DNA from 4 places in the Lysinibacillus sp. YS11 genome. Region 4 is predicted to be linked to each of the others. Evidence: riboswitches for the same ligand, from Rfam matches in the RefSeq annotation. Region 4 holds a riboswitch; each other region holds the start of a gene.
The links. A riboswitch is a leader RNA that binds a small molecule or an ion and turns the genes downstream of it on or off. The one in region 4 is predicted to bind cobalamin.
Positions count from the first base shown of each region.

Region 1: another riboswitch for cobalamin. It lies ahead of nikA (nickel ABC transporter substrate-binding protein); the one in region 4 lies ahead of LBYS11_RS13890 (energy-coupling factor ABC transporter permease).
Region 2: another riboswitch for cobalamin. It lies ahead of LBYS11_RS10445 (ABC transporter substrate-binding protein); the one in region 4 lies ahead of LBYS11_RS13890 (energy-coupling factor ABC transporter permease).
Region 3: another riboswitch for cobalamin. It lies ahead of LBYS11_RS20345 (FecCD family ABC transporter permease); the one in region 4 lies ahead of LBYS11_RS13890 (energy-coupling factor ABC transporter permease).

Region 1 covers NZ_CP026007.1:2,283,116-2,288,811, reverse strand. The annotation lists gene LBYS11_RS11255 (ABC transporter permease subunit) at 1-653, opposite strand, end outside; gene nikB (nickel ABC transporter permease) at 656-1,609, opposite strand; gene nikA (nickel ABC transporter substrate-binding protein) at 1,681-3,297, opposite strand; cobalamin riboswitch at 3,446-3,639, opposite strand; gene metE (5-methyltetrahydropteroyltriglutamate--homocysteine S-methyltransferase) at 3,787-5,696, opposite strand, start outside.
Region 2 covers NZ_CP026007.1:2,114,241-2,119,936, reverse strand. The annotation lists gene LBYS11_RS10455 (S9 family peptidase) at 1-1,899, opposite strand, end outside; gene LBYS11_RS10450 (precorrin-3B methylase) at 1,955-2,647, opposite strand; gene LBYS11_RS10445 (ABC transporter substrate-binding protein) at 2,699-3,691, opposite strand; cobalamin riboswitch at 3,854-4,041, opposite strand; gene LBYS11_RS10440 (elongation factor G) at 4,224-5,696, shown strand, end outside.
Region 3 covers NZ_CP026007.1:4,054,391-4,060,086, forward strand. The annotation lists gene LBYS11_RS20320 (TetR/AcrR family transcriptional regulator) at 1-523, shown strand, start outside; gene LBYS11_RS20325 (DMT family transporter) at 598-951, shown strand; gene LBYS11_RS20330 (DMT family transporter) at 951-1,265, shown strand; gene dapF (diaminopimelate epimerase) at 1,353-2,210, opposite strand; gene LBYS11_RS20340 (heme ABC transporter ATP-binding protein) at 2,263-3,054, opposite strand; gene LBYS11_RS20345 (FecCD family ABC transporter permease) at 3,060-4,106, opposite strand; cobalamin riboswitch at 4,252-4,439, opposite strand; gene LBYS11_RS20350 (biotin transporter BioY) at 4,593-5,189, shown strand; gene LBYS11_RS20355 (YdhK family protein) at 5,293-5,696, shown strand, end outside.
Region 4 covers NZ_CP026007.1:2,788,881-2,794,576, forward strand. The annotation lists gene LBYS11_RS13875 (sirohydrochlorin chelatase) at 1-586, opposite strand, end outside; gene cobJ (precorrin-3B C(17)-methyltransferase) at 601-2,268, opposite strand; gene LBYS11_RS13885 ((2Fe-2S) ferredoxin domain-containing protein) at 2,273-2,644, opposite strand; cobalamin riboswitch at 2,790-2,972, opposite strand; cobalamin riboswitch at 3,224-3,409, shown strand; gene LBYS11_RS13890 (energy-coupling factor ABC transporter permease) at 3,558-4,304, shown strand; gene LBYS11_RS13895 (energy-coupling factor ABC transporter substrate-binding protein) at 4,308-4,580, shown strand; gene cbiQ (cobalt ECF transporter T component CbiQ) at 4,586-5,359, shown strand; gene LBYS11_RS13905 (energy-coupling factor ABC transporter ATP-binding protein) at 5,356-5,696, shown strand, end outside.

The DNA.
Region 1 (5,696 bases), 510 kb from region 4:
CCAAGTCCGATAAACGAAAAGCCTGCAATTTCTAAAATCACCTTCCCGATATCTAATGCGACAATCGTGACAATAGATGGCAATAGATTGGGTATATAATGGCGTCTAATTAATTGGATACCTGTAGTGCCCGTTATCCTAGCAGCTTTAACAAAGTCTTTCTCATTGATGCCAATAAACAAACCTCGGATCATTCTTGCATAATAAATAAGCTGTGTGAAAATGAGCGCTATTAAAACATTTTTTAAGCTAGGACCTAATATACCTAACAGCCCAAATGCAAGTACGAGTGTCGGAAAGGCTAATAAAATATCACATAATCGAATAAAAAGAAAATCAATTAATCCTCTTTTCAACGCTACAAAAGCACCCAGTAGGATAGCTAAAACAATAGCGACTAGCTGAATGATGAGCGCTGCACCTAAAGAATAACGAATACCTAAAAGAAGGCGTGACAAGATACACCTTCCTAAATGATCTGTACCTAATGGATAGTCCCAAGACGGGACTGAAAATTTCTTAGCAATATCGACAGCAAAAGGGTCGTGTGGCATTAAAATTGGCGCAAACAGTCCTAATAAGCCAGTAATGACAAGGAGGAATAGACTGATTAATCCTGTTAAGTTGCCACTTTTTGTTCGTACAAATTTCATTTTTAATCTCTCCTACCCCTCATCATTAGATGAGGGTCCAATAAACGATGCAATATATCTGTACATAAATTGGCAAGCACATAGATAACCGCAATAATTAACACATAGCATTGTACAACTGGATAATCCCTGTTCATAATGGATTCTATTAAGTACCTGCCGAGTCCGGGCCAGCTAAAAACCTGCTCCACAATCACGGCTCCACCTAAAAGATTGCCAAGGGTCATGCCTAGCAAGGAAGTCAAGGGAATAGCGGCATTTCGCAAAACATGACGGATAAGAATCACGGAGCTTTTTAATCCTCTTAGCCGTGCATATTGAACATATTGCTGCTGTAATTCTTCTAGGATGGTTGAACGGATAAGCTGAACGAATAATCCAATTGTTGGTAACGCCAGTGCGAAGGCGGGTAAAACTAAATGAGCAGGTGTGCCCTTCCCGTTTGTCGGAAAGAGTCCTAATTTTAAGCTAAATAAATAGAGTAATAGGAAACCTAACCAAAAGGCTGGAATCGACACACTCAATATGCTAAAGAATCGTATGATTTTATCGATGATGGTGTGCTTATACAATGCGCTTATTACTCCGAATGGAATACTTAGCCCTAAAATGAGGATAAACGCAGCAATAGCTAATTCAATGGTTGCGGGTAATTTCACGAATAGTTCATGTGCCACAGGTAATTTACTAACAAAAGATGTTCCAAAATCTAGCTGGATTACGCCCTTTCCCCATAGCAAATATTGAAGAAAAAACGACTTGTCCGTTCCCAGTTCCTCACGTAATGCCTGAATGGCTTCCTCTGTTGGCGCAACCCTTGCCAAACGTAGTATGACTTCAGCAGGCTCTACAGGAACAAAACGAATAAATACAAAGGTTAGGATGGAAACGCCTAATAAGACAAAGGGCAATGTTAAAATTCTTTTTAAACAAAAGATCCATGTTGATTCATACATGCTGTCACTTCCTACTCAATCCTATGATAAAGAGAGAGCTGTCTCTGCTAGACACACTCTCTCCTCCACTTTTATTTTTCTTTAGCCATTTGTGCATAAGGTATATCATATTCAGATGCACGTGGTGCAAAATCCTTTAGAGATGGTTGATAAATCACATTATTTGTTTCGTAAGAAATAGGGTAAAAGAGTGCCTGGTCATGAAACATCGTTAAAATATTCGTGTAAAGCTGCACGCGTTCCTGTTCATCTGTTCCTACTAATAATTGGTGAATTTTCGTATCGATTTCTTTGGCGTTTGCTAGGCCTAATTTCGCCTCGTACACACCACTAGCATTTGGTGTAGCTGATTCATTTGCAAAGCTATGTGGATCTGTAGGTGGTCCATTGGTACGCCAGAAATTAATATCCACCTGGTCATCCATCAATTTTTGAAGACCGACCATTACATCTGCCCCTTCTAAATTCAACTGAACGCCAATTTTTGCGAGTTCACCTTGCATTAATTCTGCCATTGGTTTTTGAATCGCATCGGATGCAATGTAAATCAAATCTAAAGACAACAGCTGTCCGTTTTTTGAACGAATTTTTTCACCCTTAGGTAATAACCACCCTGCCTCATCTAGCAATTGTTGGGCTTTTTCTGGATTGTATACAATAGGTGCTAAATCTATATTGGCATAAGGAATCGCATCCCAGAACAATGTGTTCGCTACTTTTTCCGTACCATGTGTAATACTGTCGACCATTTGTTCCTTATTAATAGCATATTGAATGGCTTGACGTACCTTTAGCTCAGATAATGGACCAGATTGTGTATTGAATAGCAGTGCTTTCGTAGATAAAGGCTCAGAGGTAGCAGTTTTGTATTTGCCACTGTCTTTTAAATACGTATAGTTATCTAAACTAATAATGCCACGCCCATAAATTAAATCTAATTCTTCGTTTTCAAATGCTAATGAAATAGATTCTGAGTCAGGAATAATTTTTACTTTTATTTGTTCAACTAGTGGTTTTTCTCCCCAATAGTTTTCATTGCGACTAAATAATGCATATTCGTCCTTTTTGTATTCAGTTAATACCCAAGGGCCTGTTCCAATCGGTGCTTTGATAGAATCTTGCGTCATATCATCCTTTGGGAATCCTTTATCCCCTAAAAAACGGAAAGGTCTGACGAAGGCAAGTTCGTTTAAGACTGGATAATAAGGCTCATCCAATTGCAGACGAATTGTAAAATCATCTACTTTTACAACCTCTTTCATGTGGTTAACCATGCCCATCCAAGAATGCATGTCTCGATTCGCTAAAACGGCGTCAAAGTTACGAATGACATTATCTGCATTAAATGCAGTGCCGTCTGAATATTTCACGTCTTTTCTTAGATGGAAAGTATACGAAGTTTTATCCTCAGAGATGTCCCAGCTTTCGGCGAGCTTAGGCGTAACAGTACCATCATCATTGTATTCCACCAAGGATTCATAAACCATTGCTTGGGCAGTCATTTGATTCGGTAAATATGTATGAGGATTCAATGGACCGACATCTAATGGCCAACCAATCGTTATTATTTTTTCATCTGTTTGGTTTGCTGAGGTCTTTTCCTTTTCTTCATCCGTGCCTGTACAGCCAGCAAGTAAACTGAACGTCAGGACAAGCAGGAAAGGAAGTAAATACTTTGTCAATCTCATTTTCTGTCTCCTATCTCTATTCGTAGTACAAATACATCTACTTGTTGAAGAAGAGAAGGCATAAAAAAACCTTATTCTAAAAAAGAATAAGGACAGAAAAACCCACGATGAGCAAGTCTCCATCCATCTCCCTATCTTTCGTAGATCATCAATGAATCTTCTTACAAGCAGGCATTCTGGCTCATGAATCATCATTTTGTTTCACCTTCCCAAGTACTCACTCAGTGGTATTTGAAACAAAACTCCTCATTTACAGCTGCGGGACAGCATGGGATTTTCACCCATTTTCCTTTTAATTGAATGAAAGACGATTTCACTCAAACTTGTAATGATTGCTATGAAATTAGTAATAAACATAACATGCTCGCCTGTTCACGTCAATTTTACTTTCTGAAGATAATATATATATCGACGTAACATAAAAAGACTAGGGATTTACCCTAGTCTTCGTTATTGGAGAGTAGATGTAGTAGATTAAAAATCATTTCGTTAGCTTGATGTAGATTGCTGTACAGCTTGACGCAACGTTTTAGTAGCAGCAACCATATTCGCTAAAGCTGCAACGGTTTCATCTTCTTTTCTCGTTTTTAAGCCACAATCTGGATTCACCCAGAATTGATAACGGTCCAGCACCTGTAGACTATCTTTCATAATAGCGAGCATTTCATCCTCGCTTGGTACACGAGGGCTATGAATATCATAGACGCCTAAGCCAATTCCTTTTTTATAGGGCTGTACTTGTAGTGAGGTAATAAGTTCCCCATGACTTCGTGATGTTTCTATGGAAATCACATCTGCATCTAGTGCGCTAATTGGTTCGATGAAATCATTAAACTCGCAGTAACACATATGTGTATGGATTTGTGTTTCATCTTTGACACTAGATGTCGCAAGCTTAAAGGAATTGACAGCCCACTCTAAGTAAGCCCCCCATTCCTCCTTTCTAAGCGGTAAACCTTCTCTTAACGCTGGCTCGTCCACTTGAATAATTGATATACCTGCGTTTTCTAGTGCTTCCACCTCTTTACGGAGTGCTAATGCAATTTGATAAGCGACATCTTTACGGGACAAATCATCTCGCACAAAGGACCAATTTAATATTGTTACTGGCCCTGTCAGCATGCCTTTTACAAATCGCTTCGTTAGGCTTTGGGCATAGGCGGATTCTTTTACGGTAATTGGTGAAGCCCATGCAACATCTCCATAAATGATCGGAGGCTTCACACAGCGTGATCCATATGAAACAACCCACGCTTTCTCTGTAAAGGCAAAGCCAGTCAGCTTTTCACCGAAATATTCGACCATATCTGTACGCTCAAATTCACCATGAACAAGTACATCGATATCTAATTCCTCTTGTATGGAGATCCAGCGCTTTGTTTCGTCTTCTAAAAATGTTTCATAGGCTTCATTCGATAATTGTTTCTTTCGCCACGCATTACGATTTCTTTTCACTTCATCTGATTGCGGGAAGCTACCGATTGTAGTTGTTGGAAACAGCGGTAATCCTAAGGCTTGTTGTTGGATCATTTGTCGCTTCGTAAAATTACTGTGTCGTTCAAAATCTTGCTTTGTCACAGTTTGAACGGCTTGATGAATTAACTTATTTTGGCGGATTGGATGATTTTTTAGAGCCTCAATCGCCTTCATACTTTCTGAAAAATTATGTTGTAAGGAACCATCTTTATCTCGTCTATATTTAGTCAGCCCCGTGATTTCTACGATTTTCTCATCTGCGAAGGCCAGAGACTGCTTTAAAACAGGGTCAAGTTCATTTTCAAGAGAGGTTGTGATTGGAACGTGCTGTAGGTTACTTGATGGTTGAATCCATAGTTCAGCAGCATGACTTAGCTGTTCAATGGCTTGAATTGTCGCATTGACCTCCGCCAGGTTTGAACGCCAAATATCACGGCCATTCACTACCCCTATTCCTAATACTTTATCCTGCGGGAAACCAAATTGACGAAGTGACGCCATATTTCCTTTATAGCCATGAACAAAGTCCAAACCGAATCCTTGAACAGGCAATGTACTTAATGCTTCATAGGCACTTAAAGCTTCGAAATAAGTCTGTAGCATTATTTTAGCCTCAGGAACGGCAGTGGCTAACTGGTCATACATTTCTTTCACCAGCTTTATCTCTGCTGGATCAAGTGTTAAGACGAGGGATGGCTCTTCTAGCTGAATCCAAGTGGCACCTGCATCCACTAATTCTTTTAATACCTGCGTATAGAGTGGTAATAAAGCTAATAAGTACTCAACCTGTGTTAATTTGTTGTAGCCTTTCGTTAACTTATAAAATGTATAGGGACCAATTAGTGTCGGCTTCGCAATGATACCGAAAGTTTCCTTCGCCTCTAAAAAGTCGGCTAACACTTTATTTTCTGTTAGTTGTAAGG
Region 2 (5,696 bases), 670 kb from region 4:
CTCAGGGAAACGCACGAACTTTGTTTGTTTTTTATGATATTTTAAGGCGATAAACAATTGCTCTGCCTGCTCAATTGGACAACGATAGTCTTTTTCACCATGTAAAATCAATAATGGTGTCTCCACTTTGTCTACATACTTCAGTGGCGAATGATGCCATAGCTTCTCTATATCATCGAGTCCTGCTTGAATTTGCCAGTCTGTAAAGTAATAGCCGATATCACTGACACCAGCAAAGCTAATCCAGTTCGAAATGGAGCGCTGCGTCACAGCTGCTTTAAAGCGATTTGTATGGCCCACAATCCAGTTGGTCATAAAACCACCGTAGCTTCCACCAGTTACACCTAGACGATCTTGATCAATAAAATCATAGTGCTCCAGAGCGTAGTCTATCGCTGCCATTAAGTCCGCATAATCATTACCACCATAATCGCCACGTACTGCATCAACAAATTTTTGGCCATAGCCATGACTACCACGCGGATTAGTATAAAGCACTGCAAAGCCTTGTGCAGCAAGGATTTGGAATTCATTAAAGTAGGTATTGCCATACATAGCATGCGGACCACCATGGATTTCAAGAATGAGAGGATATTTCTTCCCTGCTTCATAGCCAACTGGCCTCATAATCCAGCCATTGACCTTCCAGCCTTCTGCACCTTCAAATTCGATACTCTCTGGAACAGCTAATGTTTTGGTTTTTAAAAAATCTTCATTAATGGACGTCAACTGTTCTTTGTCACCTGTTTTTAGGTTCACATAAAACAGATCGCCTGGATTGGTCGTTGTGCTAATAGCCGCAATAGCCTGATCGTTTTGCGCATCAAGTGAGAAGCCATAGACATATTGATCATCATGGATAGCTGGGTAAATTTCGCCATCTACATTTCCGTAATAAATCGCCGCATTGCCGTGATCTGTGACTTGGAAGTAGAAGCTATGATTATCATTCATCCATTGCACACGTGGTGACGCTACACCTTGCAGGAAATCACCGATGACATAATCACCAACAGGCGCATCAAATTCACTTGTTACACAGTTTAGTAGTTTTTGCTCCATGTCATAAATCCAAAGCTTTGCTTGTGTGGCATTTTCAAATTCACGTTCTCCACCTACAAAAGAAAGATAGCGACTATTCGGAGACCAAGCTGTTTGGTAATATGCACCCGAACCTTCTGTTAGCTTGTGACTCTGCTTAGATTCTAACTCCAATAAATAGATATCCACATTAAATGAGAAATCTAAATCCTCCGCTTTATCTGCTAAGTACGTAAGGTATTTGCCATCTGGCGACCAAGTACCCAGATGGCAGTACTCTTTGCCTTCTGTCACTTGTTCTAGCTCTCCTGATGCCACATTGACAATGGCAATATGGGTAAACTGCTCCATATCAATAAATCCACCAGCATCCGATTTGTGTTTCATTTTCTCGATTTCTAGTGGCTTTAGTTCTTTGTCCTTTTTCTTCTCATCCTCCGCTTTATCTAGGATGGTTTCATCTTTCCCTAGCACGACTGAAAAAGCAATTTTCTTGCCACACGGTGACCAGACAGGGGAGGTCGCTCCATTTTTACAATGTGTCACCTGTTTTGCCTCTCCACCTGCTTTCGAAAGAACATAAATTTGCGACTTACCTGTTCTCGTTGACAAAAATGCAATTTGACTGCCATCTGGTGACCAAACAGGGGAACTCGTTCTATCTTCACCAAATGTCCATTGCTGTGGTGTTTTGTCCTTCAAGTTTATGTAAAACAAATTCGATATATAGTCATTTTTCTTCTCGTCCATACGAGTCTCTACATAAACTACCTCTGTCCCATCTGGTGAAAGCTGTGGATCTGCTAATGATTTTAAGTGATAAAGATCTTCTGGTTGAATCCCTTGTTTCGATGTCATGTTCTTGCTCCTTTGTATTGTAATTTTCTGTGCCTTACTACAATACTTCGACACCCTAAGTAATATTCCTGCTATTTATTGAATTTTTTACTAGTTCCCAATATTCTGCTGACTTTGTTCTGCGATAAAATTTATAAAAGGGCTCATTTGGGCGAGCATGCTCCTTATAAAGGTTTATCAGGTGCAGTAAAAAATCTTCAATTTGTGTGACGTCTACCCTCTTAGCGAATAACGTGCCAGCCTGTGCCTTTGCTCCCATCGGTACTGCCCCTAAATAGACATCAAAGCTTTCTTGTTGGTAAACGAGTCCAATATCATCATAGACTGCATTGTAGCAAGCTGATGCACAGCCATTAATATTGACACGCACTCTTGCAGGTACCTTCATCCCCTCTATGGCATGATAGAGCTGTTCGGTTATCGGAGCAGCCTCCATTTTCTCCCCATCACAAAAATCGCAGGCCTTCATGGCTATGATTGAACCAGAGGGAGCAACATAAAGACCTGCTTCCTGTAAGGCTTGCACCGCTTCCGTGGCATCGCACGTTGGTATGGATACGAGTATACTATAGGAAGCAGAATATTTTATCGCCCCCTTTTCGCCAGCAATTTCGGCTATTTTTTGGAATTGTGCAGGAGTATAATGCTTATTAATAATGCCAGGGCTAACGGCTAGACGGGTAAACTCACCATGACGGTTCAGTGTTTCAAATGTTTGATCTGGTACATTTTTTTGAAATGCGTTCATTTTTATCGCTCCTTATAAAAAAGGAGCTAGCAAAACGCTAGCTCGAATGAATTAAAAGTTTTCAGGATAGAAGCCCTTTGCTAAAATTCCAATGGCCTCTGCCGCACGAACCCCTTCAGACGCTGCTGAAAGTGGCAGGATAACAAAGCGCTCATTTTTGACCGCTTCCATCTCCTTTAAGGCTGGATCATTTTTTAAGAATTGGATCTTTTGGTCTGCCGTTGTTTCACCGTAATCAATCACGACAACTACCTCTGGGTTGCGGTCTACTGCATCTTCCTTCGACACAGTTGTCCAGCCTGATTCCACATCACCAAAGATATTTTGTCCACCCGCGATTGTCACAAGCTCATTCATAAAGTTTTGACCAGCTGTAAATACATCCTTTTCACCGCTATCAAACACAAGAACACGTAATTTTTCGCTATCTTTTGGTAATTTAGCTTGTACTGCCTCTACATCTTTCGTCATTTGCTCAATTAAAGCTTCGCCACGATCCTCAATACGGAAAATCTTCGCGATATTGCGAATATCAGTGAAAATATCCTCTATGGTTGGCTTTGTCATGTTGGAAGCCGTATGTAAATACGTATGGATGCCTAATTCTTCAAGCTCTTCTGGTGTGCCTACACCCTTTTCGCCAAAGCCACTTTTCCAGCCAGCATATAGGAAATCTGCCTCGGCATCGATGACTTGCTCCTTCGTTGGGTATTGATCGGAAAGAACAGGGACCTTATCGTATGCCTCTTGCAGTGGTTCATAGATTTTATCATCTAAGTAAGCTGTCCCTACCATAGAATCCTCTAAACCAAGTGCTAACATAATTTCTGTCACATGTTGATTTAAGCTAATCGCTTTTGTTGGTGCTTCCGTATATGTTTGAGTTGTGTCATTATTTTTAATGGTTACTTCTGCTGCCGCCTCAGATGGCTCAACCTTTTCACCTTGTGCAGCTGATTCCGTTTTGTCCTTTGCGTTACAAGCCCCTAAAACAGCGACCAAGGCAATGATCATCATCAGCCATATACTTTTCCATTTCTTCATGTCCTTTTCTCCTTTGCTTTTAAAATATAGAAAGAAATCAGAGACTTCTTTACTACTAAGGTAGTTGGAAGGGCATAAAAAAACCCTCTTGTCGCCAAGAGAGTAGCATAGTGAAATAACGGTATCATTACCTTCATCACTATCCCCATCCTCGTGGTTCTTAGTCAAAAAATACATACTGGCAGGTATCCTGGCTTAGGTTCATCATCTATACGCCTTCCCATAGTTTCACTACAGTGGCATGCTGTATAGACTCCCCATTTACAGTTGCGGGACAGCATCGGAATTGCACCGATTTCCCTTTTAAGCAAATGACAAATGCCATTTGCACCAATACGTTCTATAATGGTCAATACTATTGATAGACTAGCAGAAGAAAATTTATCGCGCAATCAGTAGTATGACACTAAAAGTATAATCATCATTATATTAGCACTATTTCGACATAAAGACGAACTATTTTACAAGAAATATAGAAGCTAGTATTCTGTTACAATAAAAAGATAGCATTCTATAGAAACGAGGATTTCTTATGTACAAAACGATCGGTGTACTTGCGCACGTGGATGCAGGAAAAACGACCTTCTCTGAGCAAGTGCTTTTTCATACAAATAGTATTCAAGCACGGGGGCGTGTTGATCATCAGGATACCTTTCTTGATCATCATGAGCTAGAGCGCAGACGAGGCATTACGATATTTGCCGAGCAAGGGCGCATGAATATTGGCGATGATACATACACATTGATTGATACGCCAGGGCATGTCGATTTCTCCCCTGAGATGGAGCGTGCCATTCGTGTGATGGATTATGCCATTATTATCATTAGCGCTGTCGAAGGGATACAGGGCCATACAGAAACAGTGTGGCAACTTTTACGTCAATACCATGTCCCTACCTTCTTCTTTATCAACAAAATGGATCGTGAGGGTGCCAATATGGAGGCTGTCATCAGCCAGCTTCGCAAAGATTGCTCTCAGCATGTATTGTTCATCGATGAGCCACTGCGAGCAGACTATGTATCAAATAATATCATGGAATGGCTGGCGGAGCGCGACGAAAAATTGCTTGATGCCTTTCTAAATGAGTCATTGGAGCATGAACAGTGTCTTGCTCAATTAAAGGAAATGATTAAAAATGAAGGTGCCTTCCCTTGCTTTGCTGGCTCGGCCTTAAAGGATGAGGGCATTCAGGAATTTCTTGACCAGCTCCCGCTGTTAACGGCTACCCATTTTGACAAGGATGCCCCGTTTGAGGGCGAGGTTTTTAAGATTCGTCATGATGGGCACCAGCGTTTAACCTTTATGAAGGCAACCAAGGGCTCGTTGCATGTACGAGATGAATTTTCATTTGACGAAGTAACAGAAAAAGTGACCGAAATTCGCCTTTATAACGGCAGTCGCTTTGAGACCGTTCAACAGGTAGAGGCAGGAGAAATTTTCGCTGTCAAAGGACTGAGCCAGGCAAACATTGGGGATCGAATCGGTACAACGATGCTATCACAGCCCTATGAGCTTGTCCCAACCTTACAGGCAAAGGTTCAATATGAGGGTGATCAGCATATCAAGGAAGTGCTACAGATTTTCCGTTTACTCGAAGCAGAAGAACCGTCCTTGCGTGTGGTCTGGCAGGAAAAATTTCAGGAAATCCATGTGCATATTATGGGTGCTATTCAATTGGAGGTCCTGACAGAGGTATTAATGACGCGTTTTTCATTAGCTGTCTCCTTTGGTGAGCCGCAAATTTTATACATGGAAACCATTGCGACGACCGTAACGGGCTATGGTCATTTCGAGCCCCTCAAGCATTATGCAGAAGTTCATTTATTAATGGAGCCAAATCCACGTGGAACAGGTAATACCTTCACCAATGCCTGTCATGCCGATCATTTATCTGTAGGCAATCAGCGCCTTGTTGAAAAGCATCTGTTTGAGCGTGACCATCATGGGCTACTGACAGGCTTCCCTGTAACAGATATTCATTTTACACTTCTAACAGGTCGCGGG
Region 3 (5,696 bases), 1.3 Mb from region 4:
TATAGAAAAAACAAAAGTTTCAGATATCGTTAAAGCTGCTGGGATCGCTCAAGGAACATTTTATCTTTATTTCCCATCACGCCTTTCTGTGATGCCTGCTATTGCAAAAAATATGGTAGAAAGAATTATTGCTACCTTAGATGAAGGTATTTCAAGTCATAAGCCCTTTGAACAGCAACTTGAAGAGGTTGTGGAAATGGTTTTCTTAATCACGAAAGATTATGGAGATATCGTTGCACTTATTTATGCAGGTATTGCGCAAACTGAGCATTTAAAAGAATGGGAAAATATATATGCACCCTATTATGACTGGATGAGTCATTTCTTATTATCTGGCCAGCAACAGGGAATGATACGTGATTCAATTGACCCAACACGTTCTGCTAAACTGATGATTGGTCTAATTGAATCTGCTGCTGAACAAATTTATTTATTTGATGATAGCAAGGACGAAACAATGAAATTGCTCAAGCTTGAGCTTATAGACTTCCTATCTCACGCACTTGGCCTACGTCACCCATAAAAGTGACGTTCTCTTTTATCCTGAAAATGACTGAATGTCAGTCATTATATTACCTAATAGAAAGGATTTTATTGATGAAAAAAGAATGGATGTACGTCGTTTTAACAAGTTTATTTGAATTGCTTTGGGTATTTGGCTTTAACGTAGCAAGCTCATGGTGGCATTGGATAATTATTGTGACAATCATTGCTATAGATTTTCATTTCTTATCGAAGGCTTGTGAGAGCTTACCTACTGGTACAGTCTACGCTATTTTCGCCGGAGCAGGTGCAATCGGTACCACATTAATGGATATTTTCATTTTCGAAGGAGAATTTAATGCCATTAAAGGACTGTTCATGATTATTTTATTATTAGGTGTGATTGGTCTAAAATTAGCGGATAATTCCTCTAAAGAGCAGGTGCAAACGAAAGGAGAGAATGTATAATGGGTTGGGTACTTATTATCTTAGCTGCATTGTCTGAAATTATAGGTGTGATTGGCTTACGCTTCTATAGTCAGCATAAAACATTACGAAACTTAATGTTATATATTGGTGGTTTTGGTGTGTCCTTTGCCCTTTTATATGCATCCTTCAACTATTTGCAGTTAAGTATTGCCTATGTTGTTTGGGTAGGAATTGGTACTGTTGGAGCTGTACTCGTAAATATCATTTTCTTTGGCGAATCCAAAAATCTATCACGTATTATCAGTATCATAGCAATTATCGTAGGTGTAGCAGGCTTAAAAGCAGTATCTTAATGGCTTTACAATATAGGACGCCACTCTTAAATCGGAGGCGTCCTGTATTCATCTTATTTAAAATGGCATGACGAAGAATGGGAGTAATTAAGATAAAAATTCATAAATACCATCCGCGATAAATTCTGCAGGTCCACGCATCCAGATATGATCATTGTCAGCCCATCGTATGACTAAGTCACCGCCACTAAGTTGGACTACTATCTCTTCTCCCTTCTGACAAAAACCATTTAATATAGCAGCCACTACCGCTGCACAAGCACCTGTCCCACATGCCTCTGTTATACCCGAACCTCGTTCCCAAACGCAGCATTTTAATGCCTTCTCATGAACAACCTCTACAAACTCAACATTGCAACGATAAGGAAATCTCATATCGTTTGCTATAATACCGCCTAATGTTCTTAATGGTGCTTGCTCGATCGCATTCACAAAAACTACAGTATTCGGATTGCCCAAAAACAAAGCAGTTACCAAAAGAGATTGTTGGGGTAAAGGAAATATCTCATTGATGACAAGCTCATTTGGGTTTCCTAACATCGGAATGTCTTTGCGCAATAAGAGAGGTTTGCCCATATCGACAATCACTTCTATTACACGATTTTCTTGCACCACTACCTGTGCCAGCATAATCCCGGATTTCGTTTCAATCGTAATTAGCTCTTGTCGTACAATGTGACGTTCAAAAATATACTTAGCAACACAGCGAAGACCGTTACCACAATTTGTCCCCTCAGATCCATCTTTATTAAATACACGCATACCACAGTCAGCAATTTTAGAGGGTTGGATAATAATCAATCCATCTGAGCCAATACCAGTATGGACATTGGCCATTTTTTGAGCCAATTCACAAAAGATATCTTCCTTGTAATCATGTTGGAAAAGATCAAGGTAGATATAGCTGTTGCCAATACCATGCATTTTCGTAAAGGCTATTTGCATACAGTCACTCCTTAAAGGATGTTTTATGTATCTAATAGAAGATGACACTTTTCTATATTTGGCTAAACCCCTTCGTGAACTGTTCAGGAACATATGTAAGATACGGCTTCCCTGTCATTGGATGTATTTGAATATCCGCAAAAACACCAAATACATCTTGCAGCACTGTTGGCGTAAGTACTTCCTCTGGTGTACCATGACAAACTATTCGCCCTTGCTGTAAAACGTAAATTTGATCGCAATACATAGCAGCAATATTCAAATCATGTAAAGCTGCTACTACGGTTAAATGCAAAGTCTGAATTAAATCCATAAGTTGAAGTTGATGTTGAATATCTAAATGATTCGTCGGCTCATCTAATATTAATATCTGTGCTTGTTGAGCGAGTGCCCTTGCAACCATGACACGTTTTTTCTCGCCACCAGAAAGTGAACTAAAGCTTCGTTTCTCTAAATGCGATATGCCCGTTTGCCTAAGAGCCTCTTTAACAATTTGAAAATCTTTCTCTTGATCAAGCTCTAACAGCTTTTTATGTGGGGTTCTTCCCATACTGACTAGATCATGCACAGTGAAATCAAATAATACGGGTGTCTCTTGGCTTACAACAGCCAAATTTTTCGCAATTGCTTTGCTTGATTGCTTTAATATATCTTGCTCATTTAATACTACCGATCCACTTTCAGGTTTTAGGAGACGATACATATTTTTTAACAATGTTGATTTTCCGCTCCCATTAGGACCAATTAATCCAACAAATTGCTTTTCTTTTATTTGAATGCTTACATCATGCAGTATACGCTGATCGTAAATGGAGAATGATACTTTTTTCGCTTCTAATGTCATGGAAGTTAATCTCCTTCACCGAAAGAATAGTTGTTACGACGGAGAAGCCAAATGAAAAATGGTCCTCCACAAAAAGCTGTAATAATACCAATTGGCATTTCCTGAGGAGCAATAATAATTCGAGCAAAGGCATCTGCCCACACTAAGAATATTCCACCTATTAAAGCACTGATAGGTATTACGTATTTATAGTTTGAGCCCACAATTAAACGCACAATATGGGGAATAATCAATCCCACAAATCCTATAGAACCACTAACTGCGACAAGCACACCTGTTAATAGAGATACTAGTAGTATTAACTGAATACGGAATTGCTGAAGATTAACGCCTAATGTCACTGCCGCCTCTTCTCCTAGTAATAATAAATTTAAATTGCGATAGTGTAGCCACAGTAGCCCAAATACAACCAAGAATACGAAAGCTGGAATCACAATATTATTCCATTTGGCTCCAGCTAAACTACCTAGCATCCAAAACATAACAGCCTTTAAGGCCCCTTCTTGCTTTGACATCATTAAAATAAAGTTAGAGATAGCCGTTAAGATAAAGGACACAGCCATGCCTGCCAATAGCAAGCGGAAAATAGAGACACGCCCCCCAACACGTGATAAGAAAAAGACAAGTGCAATGGCAAGTAATGAACCGAGGAATGCGGATATTGAAAGAGCGTAAATACCTAAAAATGAAAAGGCTCCTAAAATAATCACAGAAGTAGCTCCGACAGCTGCCCCTGAAGAAATCCCTAGAATATACGGGTCTGCAATAGAATTACGTACTAGTGCCTGAATGGCTGCCCCTGCAATAGCTAACCCCGCTCCTACTATCACAGCTAGCAAAACACGAGGTGCTCTTATTTGCCAGATGATGATTTCCTGAGAGCGACTCCAATCTTGCTCGATCGAATTTTGTATAAAAGGAATTTTAGAAAGAATAACTTTCCATACATATAACGGTGTAACTGAAACTGAGCCAACCATTACAGCAAAGGTCATTGAAACAATTAATACCATGAAAAGTACGAAGGAAAATAACATAAATTTTTTATTCATCTGTTTTAAACTCCTACTGAATATTGATGAATGAAGCAATAAAAAAAGGTATCCCATGCGAAAATGCGCATAGAAATACCCAAGATTAAACAAAGTCAGAAAAATATCCAGCTATTGTCCGTAATTGCTTGCATCCTCGTGGGCATTACAGGTATTACTAAATGGCAGGTCTCCTGGCTTCGATTCACTATCCTATAATTGCCTTCCCATTCTTAAACAGTGGCAAATCATATTATAGGATTCCTCGTTACAGTTGCGGGACAGCGTCGGACTTCCACCGACTTCCCTTTTAAGTGACATTCAAAATGTCACACCAATAGTATTTGAAGTTATAAAATTGTGACGGTTCTATCATACATTTTTATAGATAGATAGTCTACTTCAATTTAATCCAACAATTGAGTTAACTTATTTAAATAATAAGGTTGACACAAATACATTCGTTTTTTACACTAGCAGTAATAACTTATAAAACGAGGTGAAATCATGGCAACTGTTACACAACATAGTCACCATAAGTTAAGAACTGTTGACATTACCTACATTGGATTATTTACAACGTTAATGATGGTGGGTGCTAATATCACTTCCTTTGCACCTTTTATGGTAGTTGGTGGTGTACCCATTACGCTTCAAACCTTCTTTGCAATTTTAGCAGGGCTTATTCTTGGTAGTAGAAAAGGTGCGCTTGCCTGCACAATTTATATGTGCGTAGGATTGGCAGGAGCTCCTGTCTTTGCTCGTTTCGGGGGTGGAATTGGCCAAATTTTAAGCCCTACCTTTGGGTTTATTATTACTTTTATATTTGCGGCATTTGTTGCGGGGTTAATCGTAGAACGAAGCGGAACAAAGAAAAGTTTTATCGTAGCTGCTTTGGTAGCAACGGCTATAAATTATTTGATAGGAACAAATTGGATGTTTTTTGCCTATAAGCTATGGGCAAGTGCGCCAGAGAATTTTTCATATAAGCTCGCTTGGCTTTGGATGATTCCTCCACTACCAAAAGATATTATTTTAGCTATTTTTGCTGGTATCTTCGCCCATAGATTACAAAAAACATTGAAGATCATGCCTATTCAATAGCATATCTCCCCGCCAGACTAAAGAAATGTTTTTCATAGGTTATATCCATCGTTTCTGCACATTTATTTGCTACATTAGGAGCACATAGTGAGGAGGATATCATATGAAATTCAATAAAAGATGGTCAGTCGGACTATTATCAGTAGTCGCTCTAATTAGTTTATCGGCTTGTACAGAGGATCAAACAAATCCTGCGTCCACTTCTAATGAAGCTGCTGAAGAAATGGATCATTCTACAATGAACCATTCAAGTTCTGGCGAAGTACCAGTAACGTTAAAAAAAGCTGAAAATCCGAAATTTCCTATAGGAAGCACAGCCATTATTACAGATGGACATATGGAAGGTATGAAAGGGGCCGAAGCAACAATAGTAGGTGCCTATACTACAACTGCCTATGTTATTTCCTATGAGCCTACAACTGGTGGAAAGCGAATAGAAAAGCATAAGTGGGTAATTCATGAAGAATTAATTGACCCACAAGAAGCACCACTGGCTCCTGGAACAGA
Region 4 (5,696 bases):
GTAACATGATGATTTTTTTTGCACCTAGTTTGACACAACGTTCAATTCCTTCTTCAACTCGTGGATCTGTGACACCCATAAAAGCACTTTCTACGTATTTTACGGGTAGTTTTTCCCATAAGAGTCGCGTAATTTTATAAAAATCACCATTAGCAGATGGATCACTGCCACCTCGTGCAATCAATAAAATCGCTGTGTCTTCCTGCTCTTGTTCTGAATTAAAGCCAATTTCAGCTAGGCGATCTTGTAAAATGGCAAAGATTTCATCATGGATACCAATTGTTTGACCATATGTGAAGGTAATCGCTGGATAATGCTCACGCGCATGCTCGATTTCCGCTGGAATATGCAGCTTTGAATGGCCTGCATGCAGTAAAATGATTGGAATTACATGTACCTCTGTAGCTCCCTTTTTCACACAGTTTGTAATACCTTCTTCGATGTTAGGTGAAGCAAATTCAAGGAAACAAGTTTCCACTAAAAATTGTTCATCAATACGCGGTGTCATTTGTTCGATAAATGTACGAACCTCATCATTTCCTGCTGCTAAACGGCTCCCATGGCCGACAAATAAAATAGCTTTCATCTCTCTACTCCTTACTAGTCGCCGCACGGAGCTGGCTCTACTTTTATTTTGGAAGACATATCTTGATACGTAAAATGCAGTATCTTTTTCACACGTTTAAAATATTTAAACAAGCGTTCATTTGGATGAGCATTTGCTTTATATTCTTCAATAATATCTGTAATGAGTGGAATCAGTTGCTCAGGCTCCAGCCCTTCTACAACAGGCTGTGCTGCGTGTGCTGTACGACCGACTGGTTTTGCTCCAATAAAGACATCGAATTTACTTTTGCGGTAGACGATGCCAATATCATCAAATACAGCCCGATAACAGGCCATACCACAGCCATTAAAGCCAATATTTAATGTCTTCGGTAAGGACATACCGCCTAGTTTTTCTTGTATTTCCTCTGCATATGGTATTGAATCAGCCTTTTCACCGTAGCAAAAATCACAAGCCTTCAGTGATAACACATCACCAATCGGGGCTAATAAAAACCCTACTTCCTGTAATTTCTCTGTGATCTGTTCAGGGGCAGTCGTTGGTATTTTCAAATGAATTTGATGATCTGGTGTGTATTCCATCGTCCCCTCATCCCCAACGACCTCCGCTAACGTCATCATTTGCTGGGGAGTAAAAAACTTATTGGCTACACCAGGACTTACTGCTAATTCAAAAATAGATTCTATTTTTTGCTGTACAAGCTTCGGTGTTACTTTGACTGCGCTTGTCCCTTTTACCATTGCAAGTGCCGCTGTAGCCATTTCAAGAGCTGTTTTTTTCGGCTTTGGCGTAACGGCTATACTGGGTTTATTAAAGCGCCCTGCATTAGGGTCAGCCGTAAAGTCATTTCGCGCTGTTCCCGTCTCTTGGTTCATTGCCCAAGGTTCATTTTCTTCGCGTAAACGTTGATGTGGACGTAATGGCTGTTTCTCTTCACCCAGGGTATATTTACGTTGGTAACCGCGGGGCGTAATCATCTTATTGTCATAGAAAAATGTTGACGAATTCCCGATAATGACAGTTGTCAACATACCAATATCATGTTCTAGCATTTCTGCTAGTGTTGTCATGGTCACTTCTTGACGTTCTCGATAGGCACTTTTCACAAGCCCTACTGGTGTGTCTGGCGAACGATATTCTAAGAGTATTCGTTGAGCCTCGACAATTTGTCTTGTTCGACGTCCACTTTTAGGATTGTATAAAGCAATGACAAAGTCCGCCATTGCAGCTGCCTCGACACGCTTTGCAATTAAATTCCAAGGTGTTAGATGGTCACTCAAACTGATTGTACAAGCATCGTGCATAATAGGTGCACCAAGTATGCTAGCGCATGAATTAATCGCAGAAATCCCAGGAACAATTTCTACTTCAATTCCTGTTGCTTCTGTCCAGCCTAGCTCAATTAACACCTCATAGACTAAACCCGCCATGCCATAGACGCCTGCATCACCACTCGAAATTACTGAGACGATGCTCCCTGCTTCGGCTTGACGAACGGCTTCCTGTGCACGCGACACTTCTTCTGTCATGCCTGTACTAACAATCGATTTTGCACTTACTAAATCTTGAATCAGCTCTACATAGGTTTTATAGCCTATAATCATATCACTTTGTTGTAAAGCCTCTACTGCACGTGTCGTAATATGCTTAAAATCTCCAGGTCCAAAGCCTACTACGAAAATTTTTCCTTTTTGCGCCATGTTGTTACCCCTCTTTCACCTTTTCGATCCCTTTAATGGCAGTTGTTTGAGCAGTACGCTGTAATGTACCTTCACGAAGTGTAAAGACATGTTCGTTGTATAAGGATTCATGATGTAAATCTTGTACTAGTGTTCTAGCATGCTCTGTTGATGGCACACGATACCAGTTTCCTTGAGGATAAGCGATTACCACACAAGCATCCTTGCAGCGTCCATTACAGCGCGTTCTTGTCGTATGTATTTCCTGATCGAGTGCTTGCCGCTGTATCTCATCTCGAATGGCTAAGGTAATTTCCTCCCCATCCTTTTTCATGCAGCTACTGCCATTGCAAATAAAGAGATGTGTTTTCATCCCCTCTAAATTCCAAGTTGTCATCTTCTGTCTCCCCTCATTTGCTTTTTGGAAAAAGAAAAACCTTTACTCTATAACGAAGAGTAAAGGTTTTGTAGAAGCCAAATAAAAACGAATAGAATGAAATACAGGTACCCGCTTTCGCTTCAACTTCTCCCTCCGAAAAGTTTGCATGCACAATCAAATAAGCAGGTTTCCTGACTTAAGCTTCATTTTACTGTCGCACCTTCCCAAGTTTGTACCAGTGGCTTTGCGATTTCATCAGCTATTACAGTAGCGGGGGCTGTATTGGATTTTCACCAATTTCCCTATTATCTCGAGCTATTCGAGCACTTATTGACGTTTTATATGAAATTTTTAGTAGAATTTTAAATAGAAAACTGTCTTTATCATATCTTATTATTTTAAAATTTCAATATTTCTTTAAAAATTTATGACAAATTTATCAATTTTGAATGGAACTAGGTATGAAATTTATACAATCTATATAATTTGCGCACAAAATTTTATCAGAATATTCACCGTTGACCTTTAATTTAAAAAATTTCATAAAAGGTATAGCATATTTATGGAAATTCATGTTACACTTTGTCGTGAAATCTCACAATTTGAATGTTTTTCGGTGCAAAGTGCTTGTCATTTTGCTTAAAAGGGAAGCCGGTTTGAGTCCGGCGCGGTCCCGCCACTGTAATAGGGAGCTTTATAGAATATGTCACTGTCCAACGGATGGGAAGACCTATAAAGCATTGAACTAGAGCCAGGAGACCTGCCGAAAAATAAGTGATCGTTTCAACCTACGAGGATAGGTGTGCGGCTTAGCAGATGAGACTGTTATTTGCTTTTTTAGCTATGCACTTTTCCACCTAAGGAGAAGTGCTTTTTTTAATTACGCACGCAATATTCTAAAAATCTATTAAATAGTTAGGAGGAAAGCTTTTTGAAATTATCATGGTGGAAACTTAGTTATTTTTTACTGGCCTTTTTAATCGTGCCAAAACGTGCCTTTGCCATGCATATCATGGAAGGTTTTTTACCAATCGAATGGGCTATTTTTTGGTGGGTGATCTCTATCCCATTTATCATTCTAGGATTGCGTTCTATTCGAAAAACCATTGATGAAAATCCTGAAACAAAAATGCTTTTGGGGCTTTCAGGAGCCTTTGCCTTTGTGCTATCCGCCCTAAAAATCCCTTCAGTTACAGGTAGTTGCTCTCACCCAACTGGTGTAGGACTTGGGACAGTACTCTTTGGCCCTCTAGCAATGAGTGTAATTGGAACAATCGTTTTATTATTTCAATCTTTATTATTAGCTCATGGAGGAATTACAACTTTAGGGGCTAATGCCTTTTCTATGGCTATTGTTGGTCCTTTTATTGCTTACTTTGTCTTTAAAGGGGCTCAAAAAGTAGGGTTGTCATTTTCACTAGCCATATTCTTTGCAGCTATGCTTGGTGATTTAGGTACATACATTGTGACTTCTGTACAACTAGCACTAGCCTTTCCTTCAGAGGTTGGAGGCTTTATGGCATCCTTTACAAAGTTTGCAGGTATTTTTGCCTTAACTCAAATTCCTTTAGCAGTGAGTGAAGGAATTTTAACGGTCATTGTGATGAATTTCTTGAAAAAATACAATGTTAGCGAATTAAAAACGTTACGTGTTTTCTCAACAAAGGAGGCACATTAACAAATGAAAAAAAATTTATTGTTATTAGCAATTGTTGTGTTGTTAGCCATCATTCCCTTATTCATACAAAAAGGTGCTGAATTTGGTGGTGCTGATGGAGAAGCAGAAGCAGCTATTGGTGAAATCAATGCGGAATATGAACCATGGTTTGAAAGTCTATGGGAGCCACCAAGTGGTGAAATCGAAAGCTTATTATTCGTGCTACAGGCAGCTATAGGAGCTGGCTTTATTGGCTACTTCATCGGCTATATGCGTGGCAAACACAAAGAAGGTTAACCATTATGTTACTCATTGATAAGTATGCCTATCTGAATAAGCTAGCGTCCGTTCATCCGCTAGAAAAAATGATATTTTCACTTGGACTACTTCTCATAACGCTCATCATGAGAGATGAACGACTTTCACTCATTACATTTTTTGTAATGAGTGCTTTTATCATTTTAGGTGCAAAAATTCCGCTTGCATACTACGGCAAATTATTATTGCTACCTAGCTTTTTCTTATTAACAAGTCTCGTATCTATTTTACTTTCCTTTACATCATCAACGAATGCACTCCCTGCCCATATTTGGTCGTTTACATTTAGGAATTGGACTGTCTTTATTGGGAATGCAAGTGTGTTAGCAGCGCAACAGCTGTTCTTTATTGTCCTTGGAAGCATTAGTTGTTTATACTTTTTAATTCTAACCACTTCCGTACAAGGAATATGTTATGTGCTACGACAATGGCGACTCCCCTCTTTATTAGTGGAGCTCGTCGAACTAACCTATCGTTTTATTTTTATGTTTTTAGAAAGTATGCAAAATATACATCTCGCCCAACAAGCACGTCTTGGCTATCATTCACCGATGCAATGGCTACGCTCTGTCTCCATGCTTATTGTGGCATTATTTGTGGAAATGTTTCAGCGTAGCCGAGAGCTCAACAATGCCATGCAATCACGTGGAGGCGATGCCGTCTACTGGCAAGAGATGGGCTCTTATAGCAAGAAAAATTGGCTAGGCATGGCAGCTATTTTACTAGTCCTCATCGTATATGGAGGGTATTTTACATGACAGCATTTTATTTTGAACTCAACCAATTATCTTATGCCTATGCGGATGGTACGAAGGCGTTGTCAGATATTACATTAGACATTCCAAAAGGTAAAAAAATCGCCATACTCGGACATAATGGCGCAGGAAAATCGACTTTATTTCAGCATCTTAACGGTATTTTAAAACCTACAGCTGGGACGATTGTATTCGAAGGCAACGATCTGGAATATAGTCGAAAAGCTTTAAAGGCCCTACGCCAAAAAGTCGGCATTGTTTTTCAGAATGCAGATCATCAGCTTTTTTCAGGGACCGTCAAGCAAGATATAGCATTTGGCCCATTGAATCTCGGCTGGTC